3 regions of the Streptomyces sp. NPDC096311 genome follow, and region 3 is predicted to be linked to each of the others. Evidence: riboswitches for the same ligand, from Rfam matches in the RefSeq annotation. Region 3 holds a riboswitch; each other region holds the start of a gene.
The links. A riboswitch is a leader RNA that binds a small molecule or an ion and turns the genes downstream of it on or off. The one in region 3 is predicted to bind cyclic di-AMP.
Positions count from the first base shown of each region.

Region 1: it holds a riboswitch for cyclic di-AMP, as region 3 does, so the genes downstream of both, ACIRA5_RS12415 (NlpC/P60 family protein) here and ACIRA5_RS49310 (peptidoglycan DD-metalloendopeptidase family protein) in region 3, are expected to answer to the same signal.
Region 2: it holds a riboswitch for cyclic di-AMP, as region 3 does, so the genes downstream of both, ACIRA5_RS13690 (transglycosylase SLT domain-containing protein) here and ACIRA5_RS49310 (peptidoglycan DD-metalloendopeptidase family protein) in region 3, are expected to answer to the same signal.

Region 1 is NZ_JBIWFN010000004.1:183,856-188,968, reverse strand. Features, by position in the region: gene ACIRA5_RS12425 (hypothetical protein) at 286-639, shown strand; gene ACIRA5_RS12420 (tellurite resistance/C4-dicarboxylate transporter family protein) at 733-1,707, opposite strand; gene ACIRA5_RS12415 (NlpC/P60 family protein) at 1,803-2,981, opposite strand; cyclic di-AMP (ydaO/yuaA leader) riboswitch at 2,988-3,161, opposite strand; gene pcrA (DNA helicase PcrA) at 3,488-5,113, shown strand, end outside.
Region 2 is NZ_JBIWFN010000004.1:452,903-458,015, forward strand. Features, by position in the region: partial or broken gene ACIRA5_RS13680 (CocE/NonD family hydrolase) at 1-2,112, shown strand, start outside; gene ACIRA5_RS13685 (hypothetical protein) at 2,096-2,419, shown strand; cyclic di-AMP (ydaO/yuaA leader) riboswitch at 2,692-2,852, shown strand; gene ACIRA5_RS13690 (transglycosylase SLT domain-containing protein) at 2,857-3,555, shown strand; gene ACIRA5_RS13695 (HAD family hydrolase) at 3,678-4,559, opposite strand; gene ACIRA5_RS13700 (FAD-dependent oxidoreductase) at 4,863-5,113, opposite strand, start outside.
Region 3 is NZ_JBIWFN010000033.1:81,425-86,537, reverse strand. Features, by position in the region: gene ACIRA5_RS49310 (peptidoglycan DD-metalloendopeptidase family protein) at 49-1,029, opposite strand; cyclic di-AMP (ydaO/yuaA leader) riboswitch at 1,032-1,190, opposite strand; gene ACIRA5_RS49305 (alpha-galactosidase) at 1,492-3,573, opposite strand; gene ACIRA5_RS49300 (tyrosine-protein phosphatase) at 3,756-4,553, shown strand; gene ACIRA5_RS49295 (DUF6126 family protein) at 4,562-4,678, opposite strand; gene ACIRA5_RS49290 (helix-turn-helix domain-containing protein) at 4,738-5,113, opposite strand, start outside.

The DNA.
Region 1 (5,113 bases), on a different contig from region 3:
GTCCGGCTGCCGCCCCTGGCCCGGGCGGCGGTGGGGAGCCGGTCACCTGGTGGAGGACGCTAAACCTGAGAGTGATGTCCCGGTAACGCCATGTACGGAAGTGGCGTCACTGGATCGCAGGGCGACCGTATGTGACCGTGATCCCGGCCCGGCGCAGTCGACTTCACGCGGTGTGATGACCGATGGGGCGGTTCCGGGGCAATCGGTGGTTCCCAGGTGGTACGGGTCTACAGGGGGTGGGCCGGTGACAAGAGGGGGCAGGGCCTCCGATTAGGCTCCGGCTCCATGGACGTACTCATCCATCTCTTCGTCGGCCTGCACATCATCGGCATCGCCTCGCTCCTCGGTGGTTTCCTCACCCAGATGAAGGCGATGGGCCAGGGCACCGCCCGGTTCGTCCCCGCCATGCTGCACGGCGCGCTGACCATGCTGGTCACGGGCGTCGCCCTTGTCGGCCTCAACCAGGCAGACGACCACTCGGTCAACACCCTCAAGATCGGCGTGAAGCTCGCCCTGCTGATCGTGATCCTCGGACTCGTCTATGTGAAGCGGGACGACGAGAAGGTGGACAAGGGCCTGTTCGGGCTCGTAGGGCTGCTCACGACCGCGAACATCTTCATCGCAGTGCTCTGGACCTGACGTCCCCCCGAAGGCCCCCACGGACGGCTACGGCGCTTCCGGACAGCGTTACGGATGCGCCCGCCCGCTACGGCTCCCGCGGACGCCCGCCCGCTACGGCTCCCGCGGACGCCTGACCGCTACGGCCGCCACCGCCAGCCACGCCGCGACCGAGATCCACAGCAGCACCTGCCCGAGCCCCCTGAGCCGGCCGACGCCGATGGCGGCCGCGACCGACAGCGTCGCCACCGCCGTCATCCCCAGCGGGAACACGGTCGCCCAGCGCAGCACGTCGTAGCGCGGTCGGGGCCACAGGGCCTCCGCCACGGCCAGCACGCAGTACGAGCCGAGGACGAGCACGAGCAGCGCCTCGGTCACCCAGCGCAGCACGCCGTTGTCGTCGTTGTTCCACAGATAGATGTTCGCCTGGTACGCGAGGATCAGCTTCGACCCCGCCAGCGCCGAGATGGCGAGCGCGCCGCCTGCGACCCACTGGTCCCCGGCGCCCGTGGCGACCTCGCGGTAGTCGAAGTAGAACAGTGCCGCCGCGTAGAGCACGAGCCCCAGCCAGAACAGCACCAGCGCGGTGTGAGCGAGCCAGTCCGTGTGCGTCGCGGGGGCGAGCGTCGCGCCCAGCACCGCGAGCCCCTGCGTGGCCACACAGCCGAGGAACACCCCTCCGGGCATACGGGGCCGCCATTGCCGTACGACCAGGAGGAGCAGCCCCGGCCAGAGCGCCGCCGACAGGGCGAGCAGGGCCTCGGCCGGCACCTTCCACCCCAGCGTGACCAGCCGCGTGCCGAGCACGGTGGTCGCCGCGACCGCGGTGAGCGCGCTCGGTGTACCGGCCTCCGTCAGCCACCGCTCCCGCTCCCGCAGCAGCCGTACGACGAAGGCCGCGGCGAGCCCGAGCCAGCCGACGGCCGCCAGGGCCAGCACGATCCGGGACAGGATCTCGTAGCCGGTCTGCTCCAGCCCGATCGAGATGATGCCGGTGGCCAGGATCGCGGCTCCGGCGCCCGGCGGACTCTGCGCCCACCAGCTGCGCAGGCCGGTCCGCCGGGTGCCGGGCGGGGAGATGGCTGACATGGGCCCGATGCTAAGGACCTTCGAGCGGGTTGGCGGCGGGCCACGCGCGCGTGGAGCTCGATGAGCCCCACGCGCGCGTGCCGGGCGGCGAGGCGTTAGGCCGGACGCACCACGCTGTGGATGATCGACTCGCCGCCGTAGAAGATCGACTCCTCGCGGACGTACGCGCCCGGCTTGGGGGCGTGGATCATCATGCCGTTGCCGACGTAGAGGCCGACGTGGCTGATGTCGTCGTAGAAGAAGACGAGGTCACCGGGCTTGATGTCGGAGAGCGGGACCGTCGTGCCCACGTTGACCTGGTCCCAGGTGGTACGCGGGAGATCGACGCCGGCGGCCTTCCAGGCGGCCTGCGTGAGGCCGGAGCAGTCGTAGGAGCCGGGCCCGGTCGCGCCCCAGACGTACGGCTTGCCGACCTGGGTGCGGGCGAAGGCGAGGGCCTTGTCGGCCTTGGCGGTGTACGAGGAGTCGGTGGCCGAACTGCCGGAGGTGCCGGCGGAGCCCGTGGTCCCGGAGGTGCCGGAACCCGTCTGCTGCTGTGCGGCCGCCTCCTGGGCCTTCTTCTGCGCTGCGGCCTGCTGCTGGGCCAGCTCCGCCGCCTTGCGGTCGGCCGCTTCCTGCTGCTTCTTCTCGATCGCCGCGAGCCGCGCCTTCTCCTCGGCGGTCAGCTTCGACAGCAGGGAGCGGGCCTCGGCGAGCTTGCGCTGGACGTCGGCCTTGGACGTCCTCAGCGCGCTCTGCGTCGTGGTGAGCGTCTGCAGGCTCTCAGAGGCCTCCGCGCGCTTCTTCGTGGTGGCGGCCTGCTCAGTGACGTAGTCGTCGACGGCCGCCTTCTGGCGGGTGGTCAGACGGTTCATCAGCTGGGTCTGGTCGAAGTAGTCCTGCGGATTGTCGGCCAGCAGGAGGCTCGCGGTGTCGGGGGCGGCGGCGCCGGTGCGGTACTGCGCCGCGGCGAACGAACCCAGTTCCTCGCGCGCGGTGTTGAGCTTCTCGGTGCGCTGGGCCACGTCATCGAGGAGGGAGTCGACGCGCTTGCGCTGCTGGGCGGTCTTCTCCCTGGTCGCGTTGTACTTCTCGGTCGCCGTCTCGGCCTGGTGGTAGAGGTCGTCGACCTTCTTCTCGACCTCTTCGATGCTCGGCTTGGAGTCGGCCGAGGGCGCGGCGTTCGCCGTCTGGGAGAGCAGGGCCACGGAGGTGAGGGCCGCCGTGGCGAGGGCGGGAGTCCGTATACCCGCTATGCGCGTACCCGTAGGACTCCACTTGCGATGCGACGCCAAGGTGGCGACTCCTTCCGTCATCCGCCTACCGAGTTAGCTGTCGGGTTCGGGCGGGTACTTCCGGAAGGTTTGCCCTACGGTCCCTGCCCCAGCGGACAATTGGACCGATTCACCCCAAGGTCGGTTGGGTCCCCGGCTCCGGCTGCCACACGGGCGCACCGGACTCGGCGGAGGCCGCACGGCCCGGCGGTGTTCGCCGGTTGGGTCGAGCGGCCTGCCCGGCACGCTAGCCAACTCATAAGTGTTCTGTGAAGTTTGATGTGCGATATGCCCGATACATTTTTGTGACCTTGGTCCTGGCGGCCATTGATCGGGACTGGTTGTGGCTGACCGTAATGAAACGATCCTGAACGGTGACGGCGTCCGCGGTGGCAAGGGCGGCGGAAAGGCCGGTGGAAAGGGATCAGGCGCGGTCACGTAAAGAGACCATGTGCCGTCGCGGAAAACCGGTCGGGTTTTCAGGGTGGCCGCGGGTTGTCAGTGGGGCCGCCTAGACTCGGAGAGCGATGAGCAGCCTCTTTGATGACAGCTTTCTGGCGGACCTCCAGCCTTCCGGGGCCCACGAGGAAGAGCCCCCGCCGCCGCCCGAGGACGGAGCGCCGGAGCCGCTTCCGGACGACCTGTTCGGCGGCCGCTTCGACGCGCCCGCGAGCAGGGACGCCTACTACCGCGACGGCGCGCCCCGCCCCGCCGTGGACCCGGCGGCCCTGCTGGACGGGCTGAACGAGAACCAGCGCGCGGCCGTGGTGCACTCCGGCTCCCCGCTGCTCATCGTGGCCGGCGCGGGCTCCGGCAAGACCCGGGTGCTCACCCACCGCATCGCCCATCTGCTGGGCGAGCGCCATGTCCACCCCGGCCAGATCCTCGCGATCACCTTCACGAACAAGGCCGCGGGCGAGATGAAGGAGCGCGTCGAGCAGCTCGTCGGCCCGCGCGCGAACGCGATGTGGGTGATGACCTTCCACAGCGCGTGTGTGCGGATCCTGCGCCGGGAGAGCAAGAAGCTCGGCTTCACCTCCTCGTTCTCGATCTACGACGCCGCCGACAGCAAGCGGCTGATGGCGCTCGTCTGCCGTGATCTGGATCTCGATCCCAAGCGCTTCCCGCCCAAGTCCTTCAGCGCCAAGATCTCGAACCTGAAGAACGAGCTGATCGACGAGGAGGACTTCGCCGCCCAGGTCGCTGGGGGCATCTCCCAGACGGAGTCCGGGGGAGGCTTCGAGAAGACCCTCGCCCAGGCCTACGCGATGTACCAGTCGCGGCTGCGCGAGGCCAACGCGCTCGACTTCGACGACCTGATCATGACCACGGTCAACCTGCTGCGCGCCTTCCCGGACGTCGCCGAGCACTACCGTCGCCGCTTCCGCCACGTCATGGTCGACGAGTACCAGGACACCAACCACGCGCAGTACGCGCTGGTGCGTGAGCTGGTCGGCACCGGCGCGCAAGACGAGGACACCCCGCACGGCGAGCACGACCTGCTCCCCGCCGAGCTGTGCGTCGTGGGCGACGCCGACCAGTCGATCTACGCCTTCCGCGGCGCGACGATCCGCAACATCCTCCAGTTCGAGGAGGACTACCCGAACGCGACGACGATCCTCCTGGAGCAGAACTACCGCTCCACGCAGACGATCCTCTCCGCCGCCAACGCGGTCATCGAGCGCAACGAGTCCCGCCGTCCCAAGAACCTGTGGACCAACGCGGGCGCGGGCGCGCAGATCACCGGCTATGTCGCGGACACCGAACACGACGAGGCGCAGTTCGTCGCCGAAGAGATAGACCGTCTCACGGACGCGGGCGAGGCGAAGGCCGGAGACGTCGCCGTCTTCTACCGTACGAACGCCCAGTCCCGTGTCTTCGAGGAGATCTTCATCCGCGTCGGCCTGCCCTACAAGGTCGTGGGCGGCGTCCGCTTCTACGAGCGCAAGGAGGTCCGGGACGTCCTGGCCTACCTGCGTGTACTGGCCAACCCGGAGGACTCGGTCCCGCTGCGCCGCATCCTCAACGTGCCCAAGCGCGGCATCGGTGAGCGCGCCGAGGCGATGATCGACGCGCTCTCGCAGCGCGAGAAGATCAGCTTCCCGCAGGCGTTGAAGCGCGTCGACGAGGCGTACGGCATGGCCGCGCGGTCC
Region 2 (5,113 bases), on a different contig from region 3:
CCCGCGGTTACGGCAACTCGGAGGGCGTGCCGACGGACCCGTACGGGGAGAGTGAGCGGGCCGACGGGGTGGAAGTGATCCACTGGCTGGCGGACCGGCCCTGGTGCAGCGGCGCGGTGGGCATGTTCGGCGTCTCCCGGGGCGGCTTCACCTCCCTCCGGATCGCGACCCTCGCGCCCGAACCGCTCAAGGCGATCGGCACGGTCTGTGGGACCCGACGATCCCTATGACAACGACGATCCCTATGACAACGACAGGCATCGCATGGGAGGTTCCGTCCTCGCCGTCGAGACGCCTTCCCGGGCGGCGACGGCGCTCGCCGACGTCGCCCGTCCGCCGGATCCGGCGCACGGGGGCCGGGCGATGTGGCGCGACATGTGGGTGAAGCGCCTGGAGACGGCGGAGCCGTTCATCCATACGTGGCTGTCCCACCCGAACCGGGACGCGTACTGGCGCCACGCCGGTGTGCGCGAGGACGGGGGATACGGCGGGATCCGGGCCGCCGTGCGCGAGGTGGGCGGCTGGCACGACCCGTACTGCGACACGGTGCTGCGGCTGGTCGAACGCCTTCCCGTCGACCGTGTGCGCGGCCTGATCGACCCCTGGTGCCACCCGTACCCGACCGGGGCCTGCCGCCGGGCCCGGCGATCGGTTTCCTCCAGGAGACGCTGAGGTGGTGGGACCACTGGCTCAGACCGACCGGTACGCGCGTCACCGAGCCCGGGCCTGCCGCCGACCCCGACCGCGGCCCCGGCCCCGGCCCCGGCCCCGACGCGATCGGCCATCCTGGCCTCGGCGTGATCAACAATCCCGGACTCGGCGTGGATGACAATCCCGACCCCGGTGCGACCGCCGATCCGGGCCCTGGCGTGGACGGCGATCCAGGGCCCGGCGTGGATGACGATCCGGACCCCGGAGGGACGACGACCCAGTGCCCGGAGTGGACGGCGATCCGGACCCCGGCGTGAGCAACCGTGACGTCATGGCGGAGCCCCTCCCGCCCTCCTACGTCCTGGCCGCGCACCCCCGGCGACGACGTACCCGTCCGTTCCCGGCCACTGGGTGGGCGACGCCGCCTGCCCCTCCCCCTCCGTGACCCCGATCGCGTACGCACTGCGGGGCGCACCGGTGCTGGTGCGCTCCCCTCAGCACACGGGCGTGGACGCGGGCCGTTTCCGCCCCGTCGGGAACGACGCGGACCTGCCGCCGAACCAGCGGGAGGAGGACGCGAGATCGGCCTGCTTCGAGTTCGAGGTCCCGGGGGAGACCTGGATCCTGGGGCGCCCCAGGGTCCGCCTCCGCCTGACGTCCCACTCCCCCTGGGGCCAGGTGATCGCCCGGGTGTGCGACGTCGCTGCCGACGGTTCCTCGACGCTGGTGACCCGGGGTGCTCTGAACCTGACAGCGCGCTACGGCCCCGACCAGGCGGTCTCCTGGAAACCGGGCTCTACGGAGGACGTGCTTTTCGACCTGACCGCCATCGGCCCCGCATTCCCACCCGGCCACCGCATCCGGCTCTCCCTGTCCACCGCCTGCTGGCCGTGGATCTGGCCCCAGCCGGGCTCGACGGCGGGGTTCGTCCTGGACCCGGCGGGCAGTTCCCTCGAACTTCCGGTGCGAGCAAGGGAGTCGGACCTGAGGATCACCTTCGAGGAGCCGGAGCAGTCCGAACCCCTGGGAGTGACATCCCCGGCCACCTTTGACGAGCCCCGCCCCGAGCGCCTGGTCGCCCGTGACGTGGCGAGGGGCGAGTGGCGACTGGAGGTCGACCCTCGCCAGGACGGCACCCGTGTCCACCCGGACGACCTCGAACGCACGGAGGACGCCCGGGACACGTACACCATCCACGAGCCGGACCCGCTCTCCGCCCGCACCCGCTCGACGAGGTCGATCCGTCCGCACCGCCCGGAGCTGCCCTGGGACGCCCAGGTCGAGACACGCTCCGAACTCAGCTGCGACGCCCGGGAGTTCATCACCTCGAACGAGCTGACCTGCAAGGACGGCAACGAGGTGGTCTTCCATCGGACCTGGGAGAGAAGAATCCCCCGGACGGCTGACTGGAGACCCGGCCGCGGCATGGGCAACCCTGCAGAGCATGGCGCGGACCGGTGAGTTCCTGATGGCCCTGGACGAGGGGACGCTCGCGTACTTCCGCGAGATGGCCGACGAGATGGTCACGCGTTTCGGGATCCCCCGGGCCGAGGCGGTGGCGAGGATCAACAGGGCTTACGCGGGGCAGGAGTTCGGGTCCTACCCGGACCTGATGTGCCACGAACTCCCCGAATACTGGGCCTACGGCCTCTACTTCAAGCCCCATGCACGCCGGCTGCCCGACGACGACCCCGACACGGACCTGTCCGTGTGGGAGGTCCGCCCGGCTCCGCCCGCGGGCTCACCGGCCTGGACACTCGAAGCGTGATGTCCGATTTGCCGTCAGTGCCGCTTTATTTCCGCTTGGCCGCGTGAATTGGGTCACTCCCATGCGAAGTGGGCTCTTTATCCCCTCTTGACGACTCCCCCTTTGCATAAGGCAAGTTGAGCGTCGCGTTCCGGATTAATCGGGCATTTTCTCCCCCGTATCACCCAGGTGAAAGCGATCTACACCGGGAAATGAGGGCTTGTTCCGGACATGTGCTCTCGCATACGTTCACGTCGATCCGGACGGACCGCCCAATCCAGCCGCCGACCGGAATATCCCAGCCACCCACACACACGCACGGCAGGAGCGGGGGACCCAGGTAAGCCGCCGATCCGGACACCGGAACGGCTAGGGGTGACGTCGCACACACCGTGCGGCCGGGCAGCTCCCGCCCGAACCCGACAGCTCACTTCGCAGGCGCCGGAGAGGAATTCGCCATGTCCGCACGAGGCAAGCACCGCAACTTCAAGATCCAGGGCATGCTCACCCGGGGCATCCTCGCCGCAGGAATGGGCGCAGTCGCACTCGCCCTTCCGCTCGTGAGCGCGACCTGCGCGCAGGCCGCCACGGCCACCAGCACCGATGTCCAGCTCATCACGTACAAGGTGGTCGCGGGCGACACCCTGGCCACGATCGCGAAGAAGTACCCCACGAGCGGCGGCCCGGCGAAGCTGTACGCCGCCAACCGCGCGGTCATAGGCCCCGACCCGACGACGCTCCGTCCGGGTCTCACCCTGACCGTGGGCACCAAAACCGTCCAAAACACCACCAAGAAGACCCCGGCAAAGACGGCGCCCACCACCTCGAAGACGTACGCGAACAACCTCGACGGATGGATCAAGCACTCGCTGGACATCATGGCCCGCGCCAAGATCCCCGGCACCTACAACGGCATCCACCGCAACGTCATGCGCGAGTCCTCCGGAAACCCCCTGGCCATCAATAACTGGGACTCCAACGCCAAGGCCGGCATCCCCTCCAAGGGCCTGCTCCAGGTCATCGACCCCACATTCAAGGCCTACCACGTGCCCGGCACGTCGATGAACCCCTACGACCCGGTCGCGAACATCACGGCCGCCTGCAACTACGCGGCGGCGAGGTACGGCTCGATCGACAACGTCAACGGGCCCTACTGACGGGACTGGTGGGGCCGGCGGGGCCGGCGGGGCCGGTAGGGCTGATACGACTGCCGGGGCCGATGCGGCCAGCATGACCGATATTGCCGATATGGCTGATATCGCTTATATGGCCGATATGGCTAGTGGGGTCGGAGAGCCTCGGAGAGCTGCCGGGACCCACCGGGCTCTCCGGGCTCCCGGTACCGGTCCGACCGGTACGGGAACAGCCGCTCCAGCACCACCGCGATCCCGTCGTCCTCGTTCGACAGCGTCACCTCGTCGGCCACCGTCTTCAGCTCCGGATGGGCGTTGGCCATGGCGACCCCCCGGGCGGCCCAGTCGAACATGGGGATGTCGTTGGGCATGTCGCCGAAGGCGATGGTGGCGGCGGGAGTGAGACCGAGGTGGGCGGCGGCGAGCGCCAGACCGGTTGCCTTGGTCACGCCGCTTGGCTGGAGTTCGACGGTCCCGGGCCCCGACATGGTGACGGTGGCCAGCGAACCCACCACACCCCGGGCCGCCGAGGCCAACTCGTCGTCGGACAGCGACGGGTGGCGGAGCAACACCTTGCTGATCGGCTCCGTCCACAGGTCGTCGCGGTGATGCACCCGTACCGCCGGAAGCGTCGGATGCGGCATCACGTACCCCGGCTCGATGAGCGTCAGCCCGTCCACGCCGTCCTGGTCCACCGCGGCGTAGAGCAGCCCGACCTCCGCCTCGATCTTGCCGAGCGCGGTCTCCGCGAGTTCCCTGTCCAGGGTCACCGACCACAGCAGTCGGTCCGCCGCCGCGTCGTACAGCTGCGCCCCCTGCCCGCACACCGCCAGCCCCGCGCCGCCGAGTTCGTCGAGCAGAGGTCGTACTCTCGGCGCCGGGCGCCCCGTCACGACCAGGTGTCGGGCGCCCGCCTCGGCCACCCTCTCCAACGCGGCCCGGGACCGGTCGGAGAGGGTGTCGTCGCCGCGGAGCAGCGTTCCGTCCAGGTCAGTGGCGATAAGTGAATATGCAGTCGGAGCGGCCATGATCCGAAGAATACGGATCGAACGACTCATCGGCCCGGCGTGAACCGGACGACGTCCGGTATCCCGTCAGCAACGCCGTTCACCGTACGGGGCGTACCGGGCGTACAAAGTGCACTTCCGCCCCCACTCACCGAGCGGGCGGTACGAAAAGACTCCGACCGGAATGTCACTCCAGAGGATGACGCGGCTGCGGTGACTGTGGCCGCCTGAGCCCAACACAAGCTCCGACGCGACGGGTTGGGCCCCGCCCACGGCGTGGCCCACCAGTCACCGACCCCTCCGGCCGTACGGACCCCTGCCACCTCACCCGTGCGCGCCCGCCAAGTGCTTGGCCAGCCGCGGCGAAGCGAACTCCGTACCGCACACGAACCGCATCACCGGCCCGTACGAAGCCGCCGCCGGCAACCCCGTGAAGTACAGCCCGGGCACCGAGGAGCAATACCCCGCACCGAGCTTGGGAGTGCCGCGGCTCACCGCGAGCGCCGTACGCAACTCGTGTCCCAGGAAGTCCATCGCGGCGATGTCGACGCGATATCCGGTCGCTGCGATGACAT
Region 3 (5,113 bases):
GGGGGGGGGGGGCCCCGACCCTCGAGGACGTGAGAGGCGCGGCGGGTGTCAGCCGACGGCGACACCGTGCGAGCGCAGATACGCGACCGGGTCCATGTCCGAGCCGTAGTTCGGGGTGGTGCGGATCTCGAAGTGCAGGTGCGGACCGGTGACGTTGCCGGTCGCGCCGGAGAGGCCGATCTGCTGGCCCTCGGTCACGGTCTGGCCCGCCGAGACGGACAGGGCGGACATGTGGGCGTACTGCGAGTACCGGCCGTCGGCGTGCTGGATGACGACCTGGTTGCCGTACGCGCCACCCCAGCCGGCCGATACGACGGTGCCGGCGGCGACGGCCTTGATGGTGGTGCCGGTCGGGACCACGAAGTCCACGCCGGTGTGATAGCCGCTGGACCACATGCTGCCGGCGACCTTGTAGCCGGTGCCGATGGTGGCGCCCCCGACCGGCAGGGTGTAACCGGTGTCGGTGGCGGTGCCGGTGACCCGGGGGGCGGCGGCCTGGGTCTTGGGCGCGTCCGCCGCGCCGGACGACCCGGTGGCCGACTGCGCCGACGACCGCGTGGACGTCTTGGCGGACGACTGCGTGGACGTCTTGGTCGACGGCTTGGTGTCGTCGGTCGACGCGGCCCTCTCGCCGATCGTGAGCTTCAGGCCGGGGTGGATCAGCGAGGGGTCGCTGCCGATGGCCTGGCGGTTGTCGGAGTAGAGCTTCTGCCAGCCGCCGCTGACGTGCTGCCGCTCGGCGATCCTGGAGAGCCAGTCGCCGGCCTTCACCGAATAGGTTTTCGTCGAGACCGTGGACGTCGTCGCCGTCTTTTCCGAAACCGTCACGGTCTTTTCCGAAACCGCCGCGCCGTAAATGATCGCGGTCTTTTCCGGAGTGGACGAAACCGCGGCCGTCGGCGTCGCGGCATGGGCACCGGCGGTCCCCATCAGCGGCAGCGCAAGGGCGGCACCACCGGTTCCGGCCACGGCGATCGAGCGTGAGAAACGCTGGGACTTGGGTCGGCGGTGCTTACCCTTCGCGGGCATGAAGAATTCCTCTCCGGCGCCTGCGAGGTGAGCTGTCGGGTGCGGGCTGGAGATGCCCGGCCACGCGGCTGCGCGGCTATACCCCTAGCCGTTCCGGAGACCGGAACAGGCGTGGTACCTGTGGGTCCCCCGCTCCTGCCGGTTACCGGTGGGTGTGCGGATACCGGGCGGCGGCAGGATTGGGCGTCCGTCCGGATTGAGGGCGAACGTAAGCGAGATGGAGGCGCATCGCCAACCATGTGGCTTTTCTGTGCACGTGCCTTTCTTGATCCAGGCCGGAATTCCGGTCACCCTCCGTGGACAATGATCTCCGCGGTCTCTCGAACTACCCGGGAATTCGGGCGGATCGAGAAAGCGGGCCCGCAACGCATCGTCACGAATATGACGCTGCTCACGCAGGTCACACCACGGTCCTTTATTCCAGGTCCAGTTGGAATTAAGGCATCAATAAGGGCAGATCGCTCACATACGACGTAGTCGGACAACTGCCGCATCAAAGTCCCCGCGCAGCCTCGTCCGCAACCCGTGATGCAGCAGCACCGCACCTCGATGCATTTCGCCCGTTTCGCGGCATTCATACGCGGCGCTCGCATCGAGCCCGCGCAACCGGAGCGGGGCGACCGGCTCGCCGTGACGCTGGGCCTGGAGCAGGGCGAGGACGACGGTCTCGTCGCCGTGGACGTACTGCACGGCGCTCAGCCCGCCCTCCGGAGGCCGCAGCCGGTAGAGGTCGCCGCGCTGCACGACCGGCCGGATCTCCTTGTAGAGCTCCACCCACTCCCGCGCCTCGACGAGGTCCGCCTCGCTCCAGTCGGCCAGGTCACCGCCGACCCCCAGCACCCCGGCCATGGCGCTCACGAACCGGAAGCGCAGCGAACTGATCCGACCGTTGAGCTGCGCGTTCGGACTGTCGGTGACCCAGGCGGCCATGATCCGGGCCGGGTGGATCTGGCTGAAGCCGTGCTGGATGGCGAGCCGGTCGAGCGGGTCGGTGTTGTCGGAGGTCCACACCTGGTCCGTACGCGCCATGACGCCGAGGTCGATCCGGCCGCCACCGCCCGAACAGGACTCGAAGGCGACCCCGGGATGCTCGGCGCGCAGCCGGTCCAGGAGCCCGTACAGGGCCTCCACGTGCTCGACCCACAGTTTCTGCGGATACGGCTCACCGGGCCAACCGGCGTCCGTGAAGCAGCGGTTGAAGTCCCACTTCACATAGTCGATCGGGGCGCTCGAGAGCAGACCGTCGAGCTGCTCCCACAGGTACTCCTGGACATCCGGTCGGGCGAGGTTGAGGACGAGCTGGTTGCGGAACTCCGTCCTGGTCCGCCCCGGCTGGAACTGCACCCAGTCGGGGTGCGCGCGGTACAGCTCGCTGTCCGGGTTGACCATCTCCGGCTCGACCCAGATCCCGAACTGCATGCCGAGCGCGTGCACGTCGTCGGCGAGCGGCTTCAGACCCTGCGGGAAGCGGTCCGGGTTGGGGGCCCAGTCGCCGAGCCCGGCGCGGTCGCTCGTCCGTGCCCCGAACCAGCCGTCGTCGACGACGAACAGCTCGACGCCCATCTCCGCGGCCCGCCGGGCCAGCTCCCGCTGCCGCTCCTCGGAGATGTCGAAGTGGGTCGCCTCCCAGGAGTTGAAGAGCACCGGCCGGTCCTGGTCCGCGTCCGGGATCACGAACGCCCGCTGGTACGCGTGCCACGTCCGGCTCGCCGCGCCGAAGCCGCCGTCGCTCCACAGCCCCGCGAAGACGGGGGTGGTGTACGACTCCCCCGTCTCCAGGCGCAGCAGTCCGGAGTCGTCGTACCCGGCGCCGGCGGAGATCTGCACGCGCGCGTCGGGGAGTTGGGCCACGCACATCCGCCACGAGCCCGACCAGCCGAGCGCGCACCCGTAGACCTCGCCGCTCTCCTCACTCGCCCCGCTGTCCAGCGCGACCCACGGCAGGTGCTGGTGCCCGGTGTGCCCGCGGCGGCTGCCGATGACCTTCTCACCGTAGGTGAGGGGGGAGCGCGCGAGTCGGGACTCGGCCGCCCACCGCCCGTGCAGCTGGGAGAGGCGCCACCCGTCGCGCTCGGGCAGCGTCCAGGTCGCGGAGTCCGCGCGCAGCAGCTCCAGGGAAGGTCCTTCGTTGGCCAGGGTCACCCAGCGCTCGACGACGTCGCCGCGCATCCGGTAGTGCAGGGTGATGCCGAGCCCGTCGTCCGCGAAGCGCAGCCGCAGTTCGTCGCCGTCGGCGTGTTGCTCCACGAAGGACGTCTCGAAACGCCACTCGGTGCCGCGCCGCTCCTGCGTCCGTACGGACAGCGCCGGGCGTACGAAGCGGGGGCCGCCCTCGACGGGATACTCCTCGCGCCCGTCGAGCCGGGACTCGAAGGGCCGGTACGGCGGGCCGGGCAGGTCGGCCAGCGACTCGGCGTCGGCGAGGGCGATCCGTGGCCCCCAGTGGAGATGGAGCAGTTCGTCGAGGTCGGTCAGCCGTAGTGCGTAGCTGCTCGTGGGACCCGAAAGAAGCCACGTACGACCATCTTCGCCGATATCGATCATCAAACCCTCACAGATTCGAACATCCGCACTCAATCACCAACATCATCAACGGCGTCTCACGCGGGAGGCAACGGCTGTGGACAACTTCATTGCCTGAGGAACCCATGTCGTATCGTCGAAAGCGCGATTCCCGTCGGCGAGCGTCGCCGAGCAGTGCCGGCGGTCCAATGGGAGGAGTCCCCGTGACGCAGCAGGTGCCGTCGACCGAGCCGGAGCTGGCCGGAGTGCGCAACTTCCGAGACGTGGGCGGCCTGCCCACCGTGGACGGCCGGCGAGTGCGCTACGGACGGCTGTTCCGCAGTGGTCATCTCGCGCACGCCACGGAGGAGGACGCCGCGTTCCTCTCCTCTCTCGGGCTGCACACGGTCTTCGACTTCCGCAATGCCGCGGACCAGAAGCTGGAGGGGCCGGACGTCGATCTGCCCGGTGTACGGAACGTGAACCTTCCGCTCACCGACCCTGCCGACGGCAGCGAGTTCTGGAAGATGGTCCGTGAGGGTGACGTCGAACAGCTGCGCGGCCACCTCGGCGACGGCAAGGCGGCGAACCGGATGATCGGTTCCTACCGCACGATCGTCAAGGAGCGCACGGCCGAGCACTCCCACGTGCTGCACGCCCTGGCCGAGGACAGCGTGCCCGCGCTGATGCACTGCGCGGCGGGCAAGGACCGCGCGGGCCTCTCCATAGCCGTGACGCTCCTCGCCCTCGACGTCGAGCGCGACGCGATCGTGGCCGACTACCTGGAGTCGAACGCGACCCACCGCCGCTACAAGGTGCGCCGCACCGGCTCCTCGGAAGCGGCCCGCTCCCCCGAGGTCATGGAGCTGCTCAGTCCCCTGTTCGACGCCCGCGCCGAGTATCTGACCGCGGCCTTCGAGACGATCGAGGAGACCTGGGGCGGCATCGACGCCTACCTGGAGCAGGGGCTGGGGGTCACGCCCGAGCAGCGGGAGCGGCTGCGCGAGCGCCTGCTGGACTGAACCCTGGGCTACTGGTTCTGCCCGCCCAGCTCGAACAGCAGATAGATGAAGGCCGCGAAGAGGTGGCCGACGGCGATGTAGATGAAGAGACGTACCCACAGGGCGCGGGGGAACTTCTCGACCATGCGCCGCCGAGGGGCGAGGTCGGCGGATTCCGTGGACTCCGGGGGTTGCGTGGATTCCGTCATGACAGCTCTCCCATGGTCGGGTGTCCTGCCGCCGGGCCGAGACACAGCGCGGCGGTGGGGCTCTGCAGCAGGGTGTGTACGAAGAGGAGGTCGGCCCCCGACTGATCGGCAGCCGCGATGCGGTGCGGGGTCAGCGAGTCGAAGTGCGCGCTGTCCCCGGGGGCGAGCACCTGGGCGGTGTCCCCGAGGCGCAGCCGCAGCCGCCCCTGGAGGACGTAGAGCCACTCCTCACCGGGGTGGACGCGCACGATGTCGCCCTGCGAGCCGTAGGGGACGTGCACCCGCAGGGCCTGCATTCCGCGGCCCGGGGCACCGGCCTGCCAGTAGGTCCAGCCGCCCGCCTTCGTCGGCTCCATGTCGGTGGCCCGAACG